Lichenicola cladoniae: one gene and its partner. Each later gene encodes a partner of the first gene's protein in a complex. Links are inferred from orthologs where the notes say so. Each region holds a gene or a part of one and is shown in the gene's direction. Other genes may lie near its edges. The genes, in order: secG and secY.

Region 1 (11,135 bases):
GCACCGGCTTCAGCGACGGCTGTTCATCCATTCGTCGGGCCCGCATCATACCGGGTGCACAGGCCGGAGGCGCACCGAGAAGCCGGGTCTGCGAGGCCCATCGTTCAGGCAGCCAGTTCGCGCGTTTGAGTGTTGCGGCCACGTGCCAGTGCCAGGAAGTTGGCCAGGATCGCGTGGCCATGCTCGGAGGCGATGCTCTCCGGGTGGAACTGCACCCCGAAGATCGGGAAGTCCCGATGCCGCAGGCCCATGACCACCCCGTCAGCCGTATGGGCCGTGGCGACCAGGGTCGCCGGCAGGGTGTCCGGCCTAACGGTCAGACTATGATAGCGGGTCGCCTGGAACGGCGACGGAAGACCGGCGAACACGTCGCCGCCGTTATGCTGGATCGGGCTGACCTTGCCGTGCATCGGCGCTGGCGCACGCACCACCTCGCCGCCGAACACCTGGCCGATCGCCTGGTGCCCGAGGCAAACGCCGAAGATCGGTACCCTGCCCGCCGCCGCCTCGATCAGGTCGCAGCAGATCCCGGCTTCGTTTGGCGAGCACGGACCAGGCGACAGCACGATCGCTTCCGGCCGCAGCGACATCGCCTCGTCGACCGAGAGCGCATCGTTCCGGCGCACATCGCACGCTTCACCGAGTTCGCCCAGGTAATGCACCAGGTTGAAGGTGAAGCTGTCGTAGTTATCGATCAGCAGGATCATGCTGTTATTGTGGGGTGCCGCCCCGGACCGGTCAAACCACCTCAGGTAGAAACGCCATGCGGACGCTGCGCATCAGCATGCACCTGGACACCAGGGGGCGGCTGGGTCTGGGCTATCGCCAGCTCGGCCGCCCGGAACAGCGCACGCGCTTTCTGGATCGTTTCCTGATACTCGGCCTCGGCCACGCTGTCGGCAACGACCCCGCATCCCGCCTGCACATGCATCGTCCCGTCCTTGATCAACGCCATTCGCAGGCCGATGCAGGTATCCATGGCGCCATCCACGCCGAAGTAACCGATGCATCCGGCGTAGGTGCCACGCCGGGTCAGCTCCATCTCGTCGATGATCTGCATGGCACGGATCTTCGGGGCGCCGGTCAGGGTCCCGGCGGGGAAGCCGGCGATCAGCGCGTCCACCGCATCCAGTTCGGGACGCAGCATGCCCTCGACGGTCGAGGAGATGTGCATGACGTGGCTGAAGCGCTCGATCATGAAGCTTTCGGTGACCTTGACGCTCCCGAGCGTGGCAACCCGGCCGACATCGTTGCGGCCGAGATCGACGAGCATCAGATGCTCTGCGCGCTCCTTCGGGTCGGCGAGCAGTTCGGCCTCGAGCCGTTCGTCCTCGGCACGGTCGGCGCCCCGCGGCCTGGTGCCGGCCAGCGGACGCACGGTGACGGTGCCCTCGCGCAGGCGTACCAGCACCTCGGGACTGCTGCCGACCAGCTGGAACCGGTCGTCCCCGCTGGACAGGTCAAGAAAGAACAGGAACGGCGCCGGGTTGATCCGCCTGAGCGCCCGGTAGAGGGCGAATGGCGGCGGCGCGAACGATGCCGAGAAACGCTGGCTCGGCACCACCTGGAACGCGTCGCCGGCGGCGATGTACTCCTGGACGCGGCCCACCACATCGAGGAATGCCTCCCGCGTGAAGTTCGAGCGCGGCTCGATCGGCACGGTGGCGACGGGCTGGACAGCGCTGGCCGCGGGTAGTTCCAGCGATAGCGCGTCGCGGGCCTGTGCCAGCAGCGCCTGTCCGCGCGCCCACAGCATGTCGGCCTGGTGCTCGCCGTCCGGACGCAGCGGCACCGCCAGGGTCAGCTCGTCGCGAACGTTGTCGAACACCGCGAACAGCGACGGCCGCAGCAGCATCGCCTCCGGCAGGCCGAGATCATCGACGGGAGAGTTTGGCAGCCGCTCCATCTGTCTGACCATGTCGTAGCCGAGATAGCCGAACAGGCCGCCGATCATCGGCGGCAAGGACGCCGGAAGCTCGATCCGGTTCGCCGCGATCTGCTGGCGCAGGCTGTCGATCGGATGGGCATCGAGCGGCATGAAGCTGTCCCCATCCCGGCTGACCGCCACAGTCCCGGTCCGGCAGCGCCAGATCCGGTCCGGTAGCAGCCCGATCACCGAGTAGCGACCACGCGCGACGCCGCCCTCGATGCTCTCAAGGAGGAAGCTGTTCCGGTCCGCACCGGGCAGGTGATGGCGCAGCTTCAGGAAAGCCGAGACCGGGGTCAGCAGGTCCGCGGCCTCGACGGTCCAGGCGATGACCGCCTGCCCGTCCCTGAGCCTGTCCTGCAAGGGCGACATGCTCACGAGCCGCTGTTGCTGTCCGAGGCTCCCGCCCCGGATGGCACTCCAACCACCTTCTCGACGGTCTTCACGTTGATGTTCGGCTTCGCGCGGTCGCGGAGTGCGCTCACGTAGCTGTTCTCGATGTCGTCGGCCAGTGCGGCGTCGAGCGCCTGCCGGGTCCGGCTGTAGCCCAGCGTATCGGCCGACGGGGCCGGGTGGCGGATGCCGGTGATCGTCGCCACCACGAAGCCGGTCGGGGTCTCCAGCATTGTCGACGTGCCGGGCTTCAGCGAGAACGCGATCTGCACGAGATTCTGGGGCGCCGGTCCAGAAGTCTGGCCGCGGCGGACCACGACGTCGCGCAGCATGTCCGGCCGGGCTGCGGCAGTGACCGCTAGGCCGCCATGCGCCTGAGCGTTGGCGTACAGGGCCGCGGCGGCCTGCTCATCGGCATGCCGTACTGCGTCCTGCTGGAAGTCGGCACGCAACCGGTCGCCGGCCTGCTCGAAGGTCAGCGGCCTGGCCGGGGTGATGTCCTCGACCGCCAGGGCGTACCAGCTATTTTCCGGCCCCTGCATCAGGGTCGGCACATCGCCTTTGCGGGCAGCAAACGCCTGGGCCAGGATCGCCTTGCGGATCGCGGCGCTGCCAGGGAACGGTGCCGGCTCGCCAGCCTGCGTCAGGCCCTGGGTGTCGAGCGTGCCTTCCGCGGCCACTGCGCCGAGATCGCCGGGGATCGCGTCGAGCCCGCCGCCGGCGATCGCATCCTGCAGCTTCTGGACACGCGGCGAGAGCAGCGCCGCCGCCTGCTGCCGGCCGACCAGGTCGTGCAGCTCGTCCTTCGCCTGGTCGAACGTCCGGTTCACCGGGGGAGTGATCTTGGAGACGCGCAGCACTACCCAACCCGCATCGGTTTTCGCCGGGCCGGTCACGACGTCGGCCGGGGCAGCGAACACCAGCTTCGCAATGTCGGGTGACGGGATGCTGGCCAGGGTGGCGTCGTCCAGCGAGATCGGCGTCGCGTCCTTGGCGGTCGCCTGAAGCTGGGCCCAGGCGACGCCACCGGTCCAGAGGCCGGCGAGCTGTTTCGCATGGGTCTCGTCCGGGACGATCAGCACCTGCACGGACCGCTTCTCCGCAACCTGGTACTTGGTGATCAATGAATCATATGCCCGGCGCTCGTCCGCTTCGGGGATATCAAGCCCGTGCGCGATGGTTTCCGGCGACAGCAGCACGACCTTGATCCGGCGATACTCGGGCGCCTTGAACCGGTCCTTGTTGTTGTCGAAGTAGCGATGCAGCGCGGCCTCATCCGGCGCCGCCGGGACCGGAATGGCGGTGAACGGCAGGGAAACCATGTCCAGCACGCGGGTTTCGGCACCGTAATCGAAGGCGCGGCGCACCAGTTCGGACGGCGCCATCGCCCCCACCCGGATCGGCTCGACCAGCGCGGTCGCCGCCGACTGCTCGCGGAAGATCTTGACCAGTTGGTCCTCGGTGAAGCCGGCCGCCTGCATCCGCTGGTCGAACAGCGTCCGGCTGAACTTGCCGTCCGCGCCGAGGAACGCCTTCTCGGCAAAGATCTGGTCGCGGACGATCTGGTCCGGCACCACGATCCCGGTCCGGCCGGCCTGGTTGGCAATGACTGCCTGGAAAATCAATTGCTGCAGCGCCTGGACCGCGATCTGGCGACGCTCGCCGAACGGCAACGAAGTAGGATCGGCAATACCCTGCGACTGCGCGGTCTGGCCAAGGGCACGCTGGTAGGTGCGCTGGAACTCGTCGGTGGCGATGTGCCGGCCGCCCACGGTCGCAACGTTGGCGCCGCCGCCGGTGATCAGGTTGGTGAAGAAGTCGCCGATCCCCCAGACCGCGAAGCTCGCGAAGATCACGACGGCCAGGATCCGTCCGAGCCAGGAGCCGATAAAGACGCGGCGCATGAAAGCGAGCATTGAGCAATCCACATGGAGGGCGGCAACAGGAAGACTGGGCCGGTCGGTCGTCGGGTCGGCGAGGCGGCGCACCATAGGGTGGGGCCCCGACCTTGTCATGCAGCGACCTTGTAAGGCGGCGCGCTTGTCATGCAGCACCCCGGCATGGTCTACCACCCGCCCTGACAGCCTGCCGGGCGGGGTCGCACCCCGGTTTCGGTCTGGGATGTCTACACCACGGAAGATTGGCGGGGATGGTCCGGGAATGAGTCGTCAACTGATCGCCGGCAACTGGAAGATGAACGGCCTGACCGCCGACGCAAGGAGCCTGGCTCAGGCTTTGCAGTCCGGCGCGGGCAACGGCTTCGGGCATGCCGATCTGCTGGTCTGCCCGCCCTTCACCCAGATCTCGACGGTAGCGGGCATCCTGACCGGCACTGCAATCACGGTCGGTGGCCAGGATTGCCACATGCAGGCGAAGGGCGCGCATACCGGCGATATTTCCGCCCCGATGCTTCGCGATCTTGGTGCAACCCACGTCATTCTCGGCCATTCCGAGCGCCGGCAGAACCACAAGGAAATAGACGAGACGGTTCGCGAGAAGGTGCTGGCGGCGCGGTCGGCTTGCCTCATCCCGATAGTCTGCGTCGGGGAAACCGAGGATCAGCGATCGGCCGACGGACACGAGGACGTGGTCGGCTGGCAGATCAAGGGCAGCCTGCCCGACGGGTTTGCCGATGGCGAAGGCGTCGTCGCCTACGAGCCGGTCTGGGCGATCGGCACCGGCCGCACCGCGACCGAACAGGATGTCGCGGCCATGCATGCCTTCATCCGCGCCGAGCTGGTTCGCCAGTTCGGCGATGCCGGCCACAAGACCCGCATCCTGTATGGTGGATCGGTGAATGCGAAGAATGCCGCAGGCCTGCTCGCGGTTGCCGATGTCGGCGGCGCCCTGGTCGGCGGCGCCAGCCTGAAGGCCCAGGATTTTTTTGCCATCGCGGCTGCCGCCTCGCGCGGTTGAGCCGGAACGGAACAGCATCATGATCGCCGCACTGCTCGTCCTTCATCTCCTCGTCACGCTGACATTGATCGGCACGGTGCTGATCCAGCGCAGTGAAGGCGGCGGCCTGGGCATCGGCTCCAGCCAGGGCATGGGCAGCTTCATGAGCGGTCGCGGCACCGCCAACCTGCTGACCCGCACCACCGCGATCCTGGCCGGCCTGTTCATGGCGCTGTCGCTGACGCTCGCGGTGCTCAACCGTGGCAGTTCGGGCCATACGCACGACATCCTCGCGGTGCCGGCAACTGCCACTGCGCCGGCCACACCCGCCACGCCGGTACCGGGAGCCGCCCTCCCCGCGCGGCCGCCAAGCCCCGTCCCGGCTCCGACCCCCGGCCACTGACTGCGACGCCCTGGTGCCAGGGTGAGCGATCCGGACATCGTCGTCATCGGCGCGGGTGCTGCGGGACTTGCAGCTGCTGCGGTCCTGCGCCGTGCCGGAAACTCGGTGCTGGTGCTCGAGGCCGGCCCCCGGATCGGCGGCCGTGCCCGCACCGTGCAGCCGGAACAACTGGGTGGCGCCTCGATCGACGAGGGTGCCACATGGCTGCACGAAGCCGGCCGCAATCCCCTCGTGGCGCTCGCCCGCCAGGCTGGAACGAAGCTGCATGAAGGCCATCCCGGGAGCCGTCGCCTGCTGATCGGGTCGAAGGTCGCCAGCCCGGACGAGGAAAACGCCTACGCCGAAGCCGACACCGCCTGGCGCTCATGCGTCCAGGCCAGTCTCGATGGTCCGGACATCAGCCTGGCCGAGGCCGGTAATGCCCGGAACCATGCCTCGGACCCGTGGTTGCCGAACGCGGAAGCCTGGGAAAGCGCCATCATCGCCGCGGTCGATGCGGACCAGCTGTCGCTGTTCGATTGGCATCGCAACCAGCTCGCCGACGACGATCTCCGTCCCGATCGGGGCGTCGGCACCCTGCTGGCCAAGCTGATGGGACCTCTGGCCGGACCGGTGCGATGCGGCGTCACGGTAATCGGGATCGACTGGCATCATCCGGCCGGGGTCACGATCACCACCACCGGCGGCACCGTCAGGGCCCGCGCATGCATCGTCACCGTCTCGACGGGGGTGCTTCGCGACGAGCGGATACGCTTTACCCCGCCACTGCCGCCCGAGACCCTGACGGCACTCGACGGCCTGCCGATGGGATTGCTGAGCAAGCTCGCCTTGCCGATCTCGGACAAGCCGGACTCGGCCGCACGGTTGGCCGTTGATCCCGACACCCTGATCGAGCAGCGACTGAGCGCGCGCGGCGAGCCGATGATGCTGCTGAGCGTGCGTCCAGCCGATGCCCCTTATGTTTCCGGGTTCTTCGGCGGGCGGTTCGCCTGGTCGTTCAGCGGTCGCGAGGAGGATGCGCTCGACGAAGCGATGAGCCGGCTGGCCGAGACACTGGGGGCCGCCGCGATCGATGCACTCAAGCCAGGCGGCTTCGTCTCCCGCTGGGGCAGCGACCCGCTGTTTCTCGGCGCCTATGCGTACGCAAGCCCCGGCCGTACCGACGCCCGGGCGGCGCTGGGGCGGCCGATCGGCGACGGCCGACTCGTGCTGGCCGGAGAAGCCTGCCGGACCGACGGGCTGGCCGGCACGGTCGGCGGGGCAATGCTGGACGGAGAGCGCGCCGCCCATTCGGTGCTGGCGGCACTCGGGGATCGCGGTCCATGGCCGGCAATATGGCCACAATCGGACACATGAATTCGAACCATGGGTTTCGTGTGCGCCGGTTCAGGTGTAGGACGACCGCCCATGACGCGGTTCGTATTTATCACCGGCGGTGTGGTCTCCTCACTCGGCAAAGGCATTGCCTCGGCAGCGCTCGCAGCGCTTCTGCAGGCTCGTGGCTACCGGGTCCGGCTACGCAAGCTCGATCCCTATCTCAATGTCGACCCGGGCACCATGAGCCCCTATCAGCACGGCGAGGTGTTCGTAACCGATGACGGGGCCGAGACCGATCTCGATCTGGGGCATTACGAGCGCTTCACCGGCGTGCATGCCACCCGGGCGGACAACGCCACCACCGGGCGCATCTATTCCGACGTGATCGCCCGCGAACGGCGCGGCGACTATCTCGGCGCCACCGTGCAGGTCATCCCGCACATCACCGACGCCATCAAGGATGTCGTGGTCCAGAATACCGAGGATCTCGATTTCGTGCTGGTCGAGATCGGCGGCACCGTCGGCGATATCGAGAGCCTGCCGTTCCTCGAGGCAATCCGCCAGCTCCGCAACGACCTTGGCCCGGACCGCACGATGTTCGTGCACCTGACCCTGGTGCCGTGGATTTCCAGCGCCGGCGAGCTCAAGACCAAGCCGACCCAGCACTCGGTCAAGGAGCTGCAGAATGTCGGCATCCAGCCGCAGATGCTGCTGTGCCGGTCCGATCGGCCGCTACCCGACAATGAGCGTCGCAAGATCGCCAGCTTCTGCAATGTCCGGCCCGAAGCGGTCATCTCGGCACTCGATGTCGATACGATTTATGCCTGCCCGGTAAGTTATCATGCCGAAGGCATGGATAACGAGGTGCTTCGGCATTTCGGCCTGCCCTACGAGGGCGAGCCCGACCTGTCCGCCTGGCACAACGTGCTGGACGCGATGCGAAATCCGGAAGGTGAAGTGCGCATCGCGGTCGTCGGCAAATACACCTCGCTGCTCGACAGCTACAAGTCGCTCAACGAGGCGCTGATCCACGGCGGCATCGCCAACCGGGTTCGCGTCAAGCTCGACTGGGTCGACAGCCAGATCTTCGAGAGTGCGGCGAGCGACCCGGCCGGTGCCATCGCACGGCTCGAGGATGTGCACGGAATCCTGGTTCCGGGCGGATTCGGCGAGCGCGGATCGGAAGGCAAGATCGAAGCCGTGCGGTTCGCCCGCGAGCACAGGATCCCGTTCTTCGGGATCTGCTTCGGCATGCAGATGGCGGTCATCGAGTGCGCGCGGAACCTGGCCGGCATTCCGGATGCGTCCTCAACCGAGTTCGGCGCCACCGAGGACCCCGTGGTCGGGCTGATGATCGAATGGGCGCGCGGCAACGAGATGCTACGTCGTCGCGAGGGTGGCGACCTCGGCGGCACGATGCGGGTCGGTGCCTACGACGCGGTGCTTGCGGAAGGGTCGCGTGTCGCCGAGGCATACGGGACCACGGAGATCCGGGAGCGCCACCGGCACCGCTACGAGGTGAACATCCATTACCGCGAACAACTCGAGAAGACCGGCATGGTATTTTCTGGCTTGTCGCCGGACGGTATTCTTCCTGAAATCATCGAGTATCCGGCGCACCCGTGGTTCATCGGCGTGCAGTATCATCCCGAGCTGCTGTCGAAACCGTTCGCTCCTCACCCGCTATTTTCGGGCTTCATCGCCGCGTCGGTGAAAAAAGCACGGCTGGTCTGAGCCGGCCGCCAGCTTCTCAGATGGCGTCATAAAAGTATCACCGGTGTCCCGCTGCCGGATCGGCTATGTCCGGTCCTGCAAGAGCGCCCGGGAGCCGATAGCCTATTTTATGGGCGTCTGATCGCAGAATGCTGCCCTATCCCCTGGCATATGCGCCAATTGCAACAGCACGACACATCCCGTTGCATCAAAAGCACATTTCGTCGGCATACTTGTCCAGGTAGGCAGGATTTTGCGGGCAGATCGTTTCGGAACGGCTAGAAGCGGCGGCACGGCCCCCCTGCTTCAAGGCGCATCCCCTCCATACTGACCAGAACTTGTCTCGCTGCCCTGCTCGCCAGCACCGCCTTAACCTGCACCGCCTTGTCAGCATCGGCACAAACGGCCGCACAGCCGGGTGCTGCCAAGCCAACAACGTCGAACGCCGAAAGCGTGACGGTGACCGGACGCAGCGTCCGTACGACGTCTCCAGGCGGCGGCCTGATGCGTGTCGAAACTGCCCCGAAGGCGGTCCAGACGATCACCCGCGACTTCATCGCCAAGCAGTCGCCGACCAGCGACGCCCAGTCGTTGCTGCGGTCGTTGCCCAGCACGAACGTGACGGACGTAGACCCATACGGATTGTATTCGGGATCGTCGCGCGTGCGCGGCCTCGACACGTCGGAAGTCGGCTGGCTGCTGGACGGCGCCCCACTGAACGATATCGGTGCGGGCCAGTTCTATTCGAACGAGGTGCTGGAAGCCGAAGATCTCGAATCGGTCTCGTTGACGCCTGGGTCGGTCAATCTCGATAGCCCGGTGGTCAGTGGAGCGGCCGGCCTCGTCGAAATGAAAATGTCCGATCCGACGTTGAAGCCGGGCGGCCTGCTCGACATCTCCTATGGCACCTACAAGTTGAGCCGTGAGTTCCTTCGTCTCAACACCGGCTTGATCGGCAACTCCGGTATCCGCGCCATGTTCGCGTTCAGCAACACGCAGGCGAATAACTGGGAAGGCCCGGGCGGTGCGCACAAGAAGCACATCGACTTCAAAGCGGTGAAGGATTTCGACAACGGCAGCAGAACATCGCTGACCGTCGCCTACAATAACGAGGTGGCAGACTCGTTCAACAGTAACGGCGTCACGGCTGCGAACTACCGCAACTTTATCGAGAAGGGGAACAGCAACTCCTATCTCGCAACTTATCCCGGCGCCGCGGCCGGTGCGAACTTCTACCTGCTGCATCAGAACCCGTTCGAGAACGTCATCGCCAGCGCCCCGTCGAGCCTGGTGATCAACTCGCGCCTGCACATCGATGACCCCCCGTATTTCTGGCATGGCATCGGCAACGGAACCGGCGCGACCTTGCTGACCGAGAACAGCCTCTACTACGGAAACCAGAAGGTCAGCGTCGATCTGAACGGTGACGGCAAGACCAACACCGCGAATAAGGTGCTGGCATTTACCCCGTCGAACCAGGAACAGTTCCGCCCCGGCAACACCATCAAAGCGGTGTATGATGTCGACAAGCACAACACTGTCACCGCCGGCTGGTGGTATGAGTATTCCGACCTCCTGCAGTATTCACCAATCGGCATTATCAATCAGCAATCCGGCGTTGCGGCCAATGTCTGGGGCGTTCAACACAACTACACTCTATCGAACGGCCAACAATATAATGCGCGAGACTGGGACACGATTACCCAGGTGAACATGTTGTTCGTCGGTGAGCACGCACATTACCTGGATGATCGCCTGGTCATTGATGCCGGCTTCAAGGAGGCGATGGTCTCACGTGATCTGACCAACCATATCCCCGGAACCACCTACCAGAACACCAACAACGTGGCGCTGCCGCTACCGCAACTCGGCATCAGCTACCAGATCGATCCACGTAACCAGATCTATGTGACCGGCTCGACCAATTTCCGCTCGCCGAGCAACACTTCGTTGGCCGATCAGATCAGCAACACGACCGGTAAGACGTCGCAATCTGCCAGCAACCAGAAATCGGAATACTCGATCGCCGAGGAGATCGGCTACCGTTATAGCGGGTCAACGCTGATCGGCAGCATCTCCTTCTTCAACTACAACTTTACGAACCGGCAGATCTCTCTCAACTATCTGGTCGGCGGGGCGCCCATCAGTTCCTCGGTCAATGCCGGCGGCCAGACCTCGCGCGGCGTCGACATCCAGCTTTCGACGCGGCCGATCCTGTTCCATCTGCGCCCGTATTTCGCGTTCGAGTATCTCGATGCGCGGATCGACAACAATCTGGCGACAACTGGTCTCCTGCGCGGGGCAACTGTAACCGACTACCTGCCGACCACCGGCAAGAACGCGATCGCAAGTCCGCATGTCCAGGCGAAACTGGGTCTCGACTACGATGATGGACGATTCTTCCTCGGTGCGGACCTCGACTATGTCGGCAAGCAGTATTCCTCGTTCATGAACGACGAGAGCATGCCCGACTTCATCACCAACAGC
Region 2 (3,469 bases), 940 kb from region 1 along the record:
CTGAACCAACTCCGCGACAACGACGGCGCGCACTACCGCAAGAAGCGGCTTGGACGCGGCATCGGCTCCGGCAAGGGCAAGACCTCCGGCCGAGGTGTCAAAGGTCAGAAGGCACGTGAAGGCGTCTCGCTAAATGGATTCGAGGGCGGTCAGCTCCCGATCTATCGGCGTCTGCCGAAGCGCGGCTTCAAGAACATCTTCCGCAAGGTGTATGCGCCGATCAACCTCGACACGATCGAGCAGGCTTTCGTGGACGGCAAGCTTGCCGCCGGCGAGACCGTCACCGAGGAGAGCCTGCACAAGGCCGGCCTGATCGGAAGCGGCAAGTATGCCGGTATCCGGTTGCTGGCCAGCGGCGAGCTGACGCGTGCGGTGACGTTCGAGCTGTCCGGCGCCTCGGTGTCTGCCATCGCGGCGGTCGAGAAAGCCGGCGGGTCGGTCAAGACCACCGTCGTCAAGAAGGTCAAGCCGGAAGCATGAAGGCCTTAGGGCCGGGTCGGGGCATGTCTCCTCCCGGCCTTCCGGATCTCTCTGTTTCAGGTTGCTTCAACCGACATCCGAGCTAAACAGACAGCGCCCCCGCGGAATCCCCGCAGCGGCGCTGTTCTTGTGAAAGGGACGCGCGCATGGCCTCCGCGGCCGAGCAGCTTGCAGCCAATATGAACCTCAGCACCTTCTCGAAGGCGACTGAGCTCAAGAAACGCATCTGGTTTACCCTTGGCGCGCTGATCGTCTATCGCCTCGGCACCTACATTCCCGTTCCGGGTGTGGATGCACGGGTCATGGGTCAGCTGCTGTCGCAGAACCAGGGCGGCATCCTGGGCATGTTCGACATGTTCTCGGGTGGCGCACTCGGTCGAATGACCGTGTTTGCGCTGAACATCATGCCGTACATCAGCGCGTCCATCATCGTGCAGCTGATGTCGTCCGCGATCCCCACCCTCGAGGCGATCAAGAAGGAGGGTGAGTCCGGGCGCAAGAAGCTCAACCAGTATACCCGCTACCTGACCGTGCTGATCGCACTGTTCCAGGCCTACGGCATATCGGTCGGGCTGGAGAACATGCACGGCGTCGGCGGCACGTCGGCGGTCATCGATCCGGGGATGTTCTTCCGTTTTTCCTGCGTGGTGACGCTGGTCGGGGGCACGATGTTCCTGATGTGGCTCGGCGAGCAGATCACGTCGCGCGGCGTCGGCAACGGAATCTCGCTGATCATCTTCGCCGGTATCGTCGCCAACCTGCCGCATGCGCTCGCGACCCTGTTCCAGCTTGGCTACACCGGTGGATTGTCGCCGGTGTTCGTCGTGTTGTTCCTGGTGCTGGCCGCGGCGGTGATCGCGTTCATCGTGTTCATGGAGAGCGCCCAGCGACGGGTGGTGATCCAGTATCCCAAGCGCCAGGTCGGAAACCGGATGTCGGGTGGCGAATCGAGCCACATGCCGCTCAAGGTGAACACCGCCGGCGTCATCCCGCCGATCTTCGCGAGTTCGGTGCTCCTGATCCCGGTCACGATCTCCGGCTTCGCGTCCGGCAACGCCAACATGCCGCACTGGCTCAGCTTCCTGGCCCAGGAACTCGGGCAGGGACAGCCGCTCTACATGCTGTTCTATGCGGCGATGATCCTGTTCTTCTCATTCTTCTATGCGGCCGTGGCGTTCAATCCGGTCGAGACCGCCGACAATCTGCGCAAGCAGGGTGGCTTCATTCCGGGGATCCGGCCCGGCGCGAACACGTCCGACTATCTCGACCGCATCCTGGTCAGGCTGACCACGATCGGCGCGCTCTACCTGGTGGTGGTGTGCCTGCTGCCGCAAATCCTGATCAGCCGCTACAACGTGCCGTTCTACTTCGGCGGCACCAGCCTGATCATCATCGTCTCGGTCACCATGGATACCGTGACGCAGATCCAGTCCCACCTGCTGGCGCACCAGTATGAAGGCCTGATCCGCAAGTCTCGCGGACGGACGAGAATTCGGTGAACCTGATCTTTCTCGGCCCGCCAGGTGCGGGCAAGGGGACCCAGGCAAAGCGCCTGGAGACCCTGCACGGTATCATCCAGATATCGACCGGCGACATGCTCCGGGCCGAAGTCCAGGGCGGTACCGAGATCGGGCGCCAAGCCAAGGCTGTCATGGATTCAGGCAACCTTGTGTCCGACGAGATCCTGATTGCCATGCTCGGCGCCAGGATCGTTCGACCGGATTGTGCCAGGGGGTTCATCCTGGATGGGTTCCCCCGTACGACGGTGCAGGCGGAAGCGCTGGACCTGTTGCTGGCGCGACTCGGGCTGAAGCTCGATGCCGTACTGTCACTGCAGGTGGACGAGGCGGAACTGACCGAGCGAATCGCCGGCCGGTACACCTGCGCAAAATGCGGCGCCGGCTATCACGACAGCTTCAAGCGTCCTCGCGTCGAGAACACCTGTGATGTCTGTGGCAGCCACGAGTTCACACGACGTGACGACGACAAGCGCGAGACGGTGGCGGCCAGGCTGGATGCCTACCGGGACCAGACGGCGCCGATCCTGCCGCATTACGCGGCTCAGGGCCTGGTACACACGATCGATGGCATGGCCAACATCGACACCGTCAGTGCCGCAATCGATGCAGCTCTTGCAAAGACGCATAAAAGGTGATCATCACGCAAAGTTGATCCAGTTTCGTTGACTCAGGGTGTGCCGACGCTATAGTGCGCGCCCTCAGCCAAGCGTTCCGCGGACGTCCATTTCGGATGCCCTGGAGCTTGGCAAAATCCGATCATCCGGGAGCAGACCGTTCGCGGTTTCGCTCGTGAGACGAAGACTTCTCCCGGGTGCGGGATGAATTTCATGCCTGGCGGCAGCCGGGGTATCAGGCCGGGCAGGTTGCCGGGCGGACGAGGAGTGACTGGCGTGGCGCGTATTGCCGGCGTGAATATCCCGACCACAAAGCGTGTGGTTATCGGCCTGACCTATATCTTCGGGATTGGTCCGACCAAGGCGAAGCAGATCTGCACCCAGCTGGCGATTCCTGCCGAGCGCCGGGTCAACGAGCTGTCCGATGACGAGATCCTCCACATTCGCGAACTGATCGATCGTGACTACCGCGTCGAGGGTGACCTTCGTCGTGAACTGTCGATGAACATCAAGCGGCTGATGGATCTGGGTTGCTACCGCGGCCTGCGCCATCGTCGTGGCTTGCCGGTTCGCGGTCAGCGCACCCACACCAACGCCCGCACCCGCAAGGGCAAGGCCGTGGCGATCGCCGGCAAGAAGAAAGCCACGAAGTGATCTTCGGCGTTTCGCCTTAGTCGCATCCCGCGCGTCCTTTCCGGGGCGCGCCAATGAACAGTCAGGACGAACAGAACCATGGCGAAAGCCGCCACACCGCGCGTCCGTAAGAAAGAGCGCAAGAACATCATCTCCGGCGTGGCGCATGTGCTGTCCACGTTCAACAATACGATGATCACCATCGCCGACGCGCAGGGTAAC

Evidence for each region.
Region 2: the proteins of secG (region 1) and secY are in contact, whole or in part, in a crystal structure (PDB 5AWW), measured with the Thermus thermophilus proteins. The link is inferred for Lichenicola cladoniae from one-to-one orthologs. Residues at the interface, in WP_223903268.1 of Thermus thermophilus: Tyr5, Ile9, Tyr12, Leu13, Ala16, Leu19, Val20, Val23, Leu24, Gln26, Glu27, Pro28, Gln30, Gly31, Ala32, Asp34, Leu35, Met36, Gly37, Gly38, Ser39, Ala40, Asp41, Leu42, Phe43, Ala45, Arg46, Val48, Tyr53, Thr56; in WP_096411648.1 of Thermus thermophilus: Leu14, Gln16, Arg17, Phe20, Ile34, Pro35, Pro37, Ile72, Arg108, Arg109, Asn112, Gln113, Arg116, Ile117, Ile120, Pro145, Gly146, Trp147, Phe152, Phe155, Val156, Val159, Thr160, Val162, Ala163, Gly164, Ala166, Leu167, Trp170, Glu173.

What each region holds. Positions count from the first base shown.
Region 1 is NZ_CP053708.1:2,094,540-2,105,674, reverse strand. What follows is about bases 4,242-6,936. They hold secG (preprotein translocase subunit SecG), read left to right. Parts: upstream 4,242-5,255; coding sequence 5,256-5,618; downstream 5,619-6,936. Other genes in these bases: HN018_RS09705 (flavin monoamine oxidase family protein), read left to right, coding at 5,640-6,936; tpiA (triose-phosphate isomerase), read left to right, coding at 4,481-5,236. Outside these bases: trpD (anthranilate phosphoribosyltransferase), read right to left, coding at 1-31; HN018_RS09730 (anthranilate synthase component II), read right to left, coding at 105-707; trpE (anthranilate synthase component I), read right to left, coding at 749-2,299; HN018_RS09720 (peptidyl-prolyl cis-trans isomerase), read right to left, coding at 2,302-4,224; more of HN018_RS09705, read left to right, coding at 6,937-6,974; HN018_RS09700 (CTP synthase), read left to right, coding at 7,026-8,669; HN018_RS09695 (TonB-dependent receptor), read left to right, coding at 9,108-11,135. UniProt on the Bacillus subtilis protein: Involved in protein export. Participates in an early event of protein translocation.
Region 2 is NZ_CP053708.1:1,156,730-1,160,198, forward strand. What follows is about bases 1-2,802. They hold secY (preprotein translocase subunit SecY), read left to right. Parts: upstream 1-626; coding sequence 627-1,979; downstream 1,980-2,802. Other genes in these bases: rplO (50S ribosomal protein L15), read left to right, coding at 1-480; HN018_RS05305 (adenylate kinase), read left to right, coding at 1,976-2,635. Also shown: rpsM (30S ribosomal protein S13), read left to right, coding at 2,891-3,268; rpsK (30S ribosomal protein S11), read left to right, coding at 3,347-3,469. UniProt on the Bacillus subtilis protein: The central subunit of the protein translocation channel SecYEG. Consists of two halves formed by TMs 1-5 and 6-10.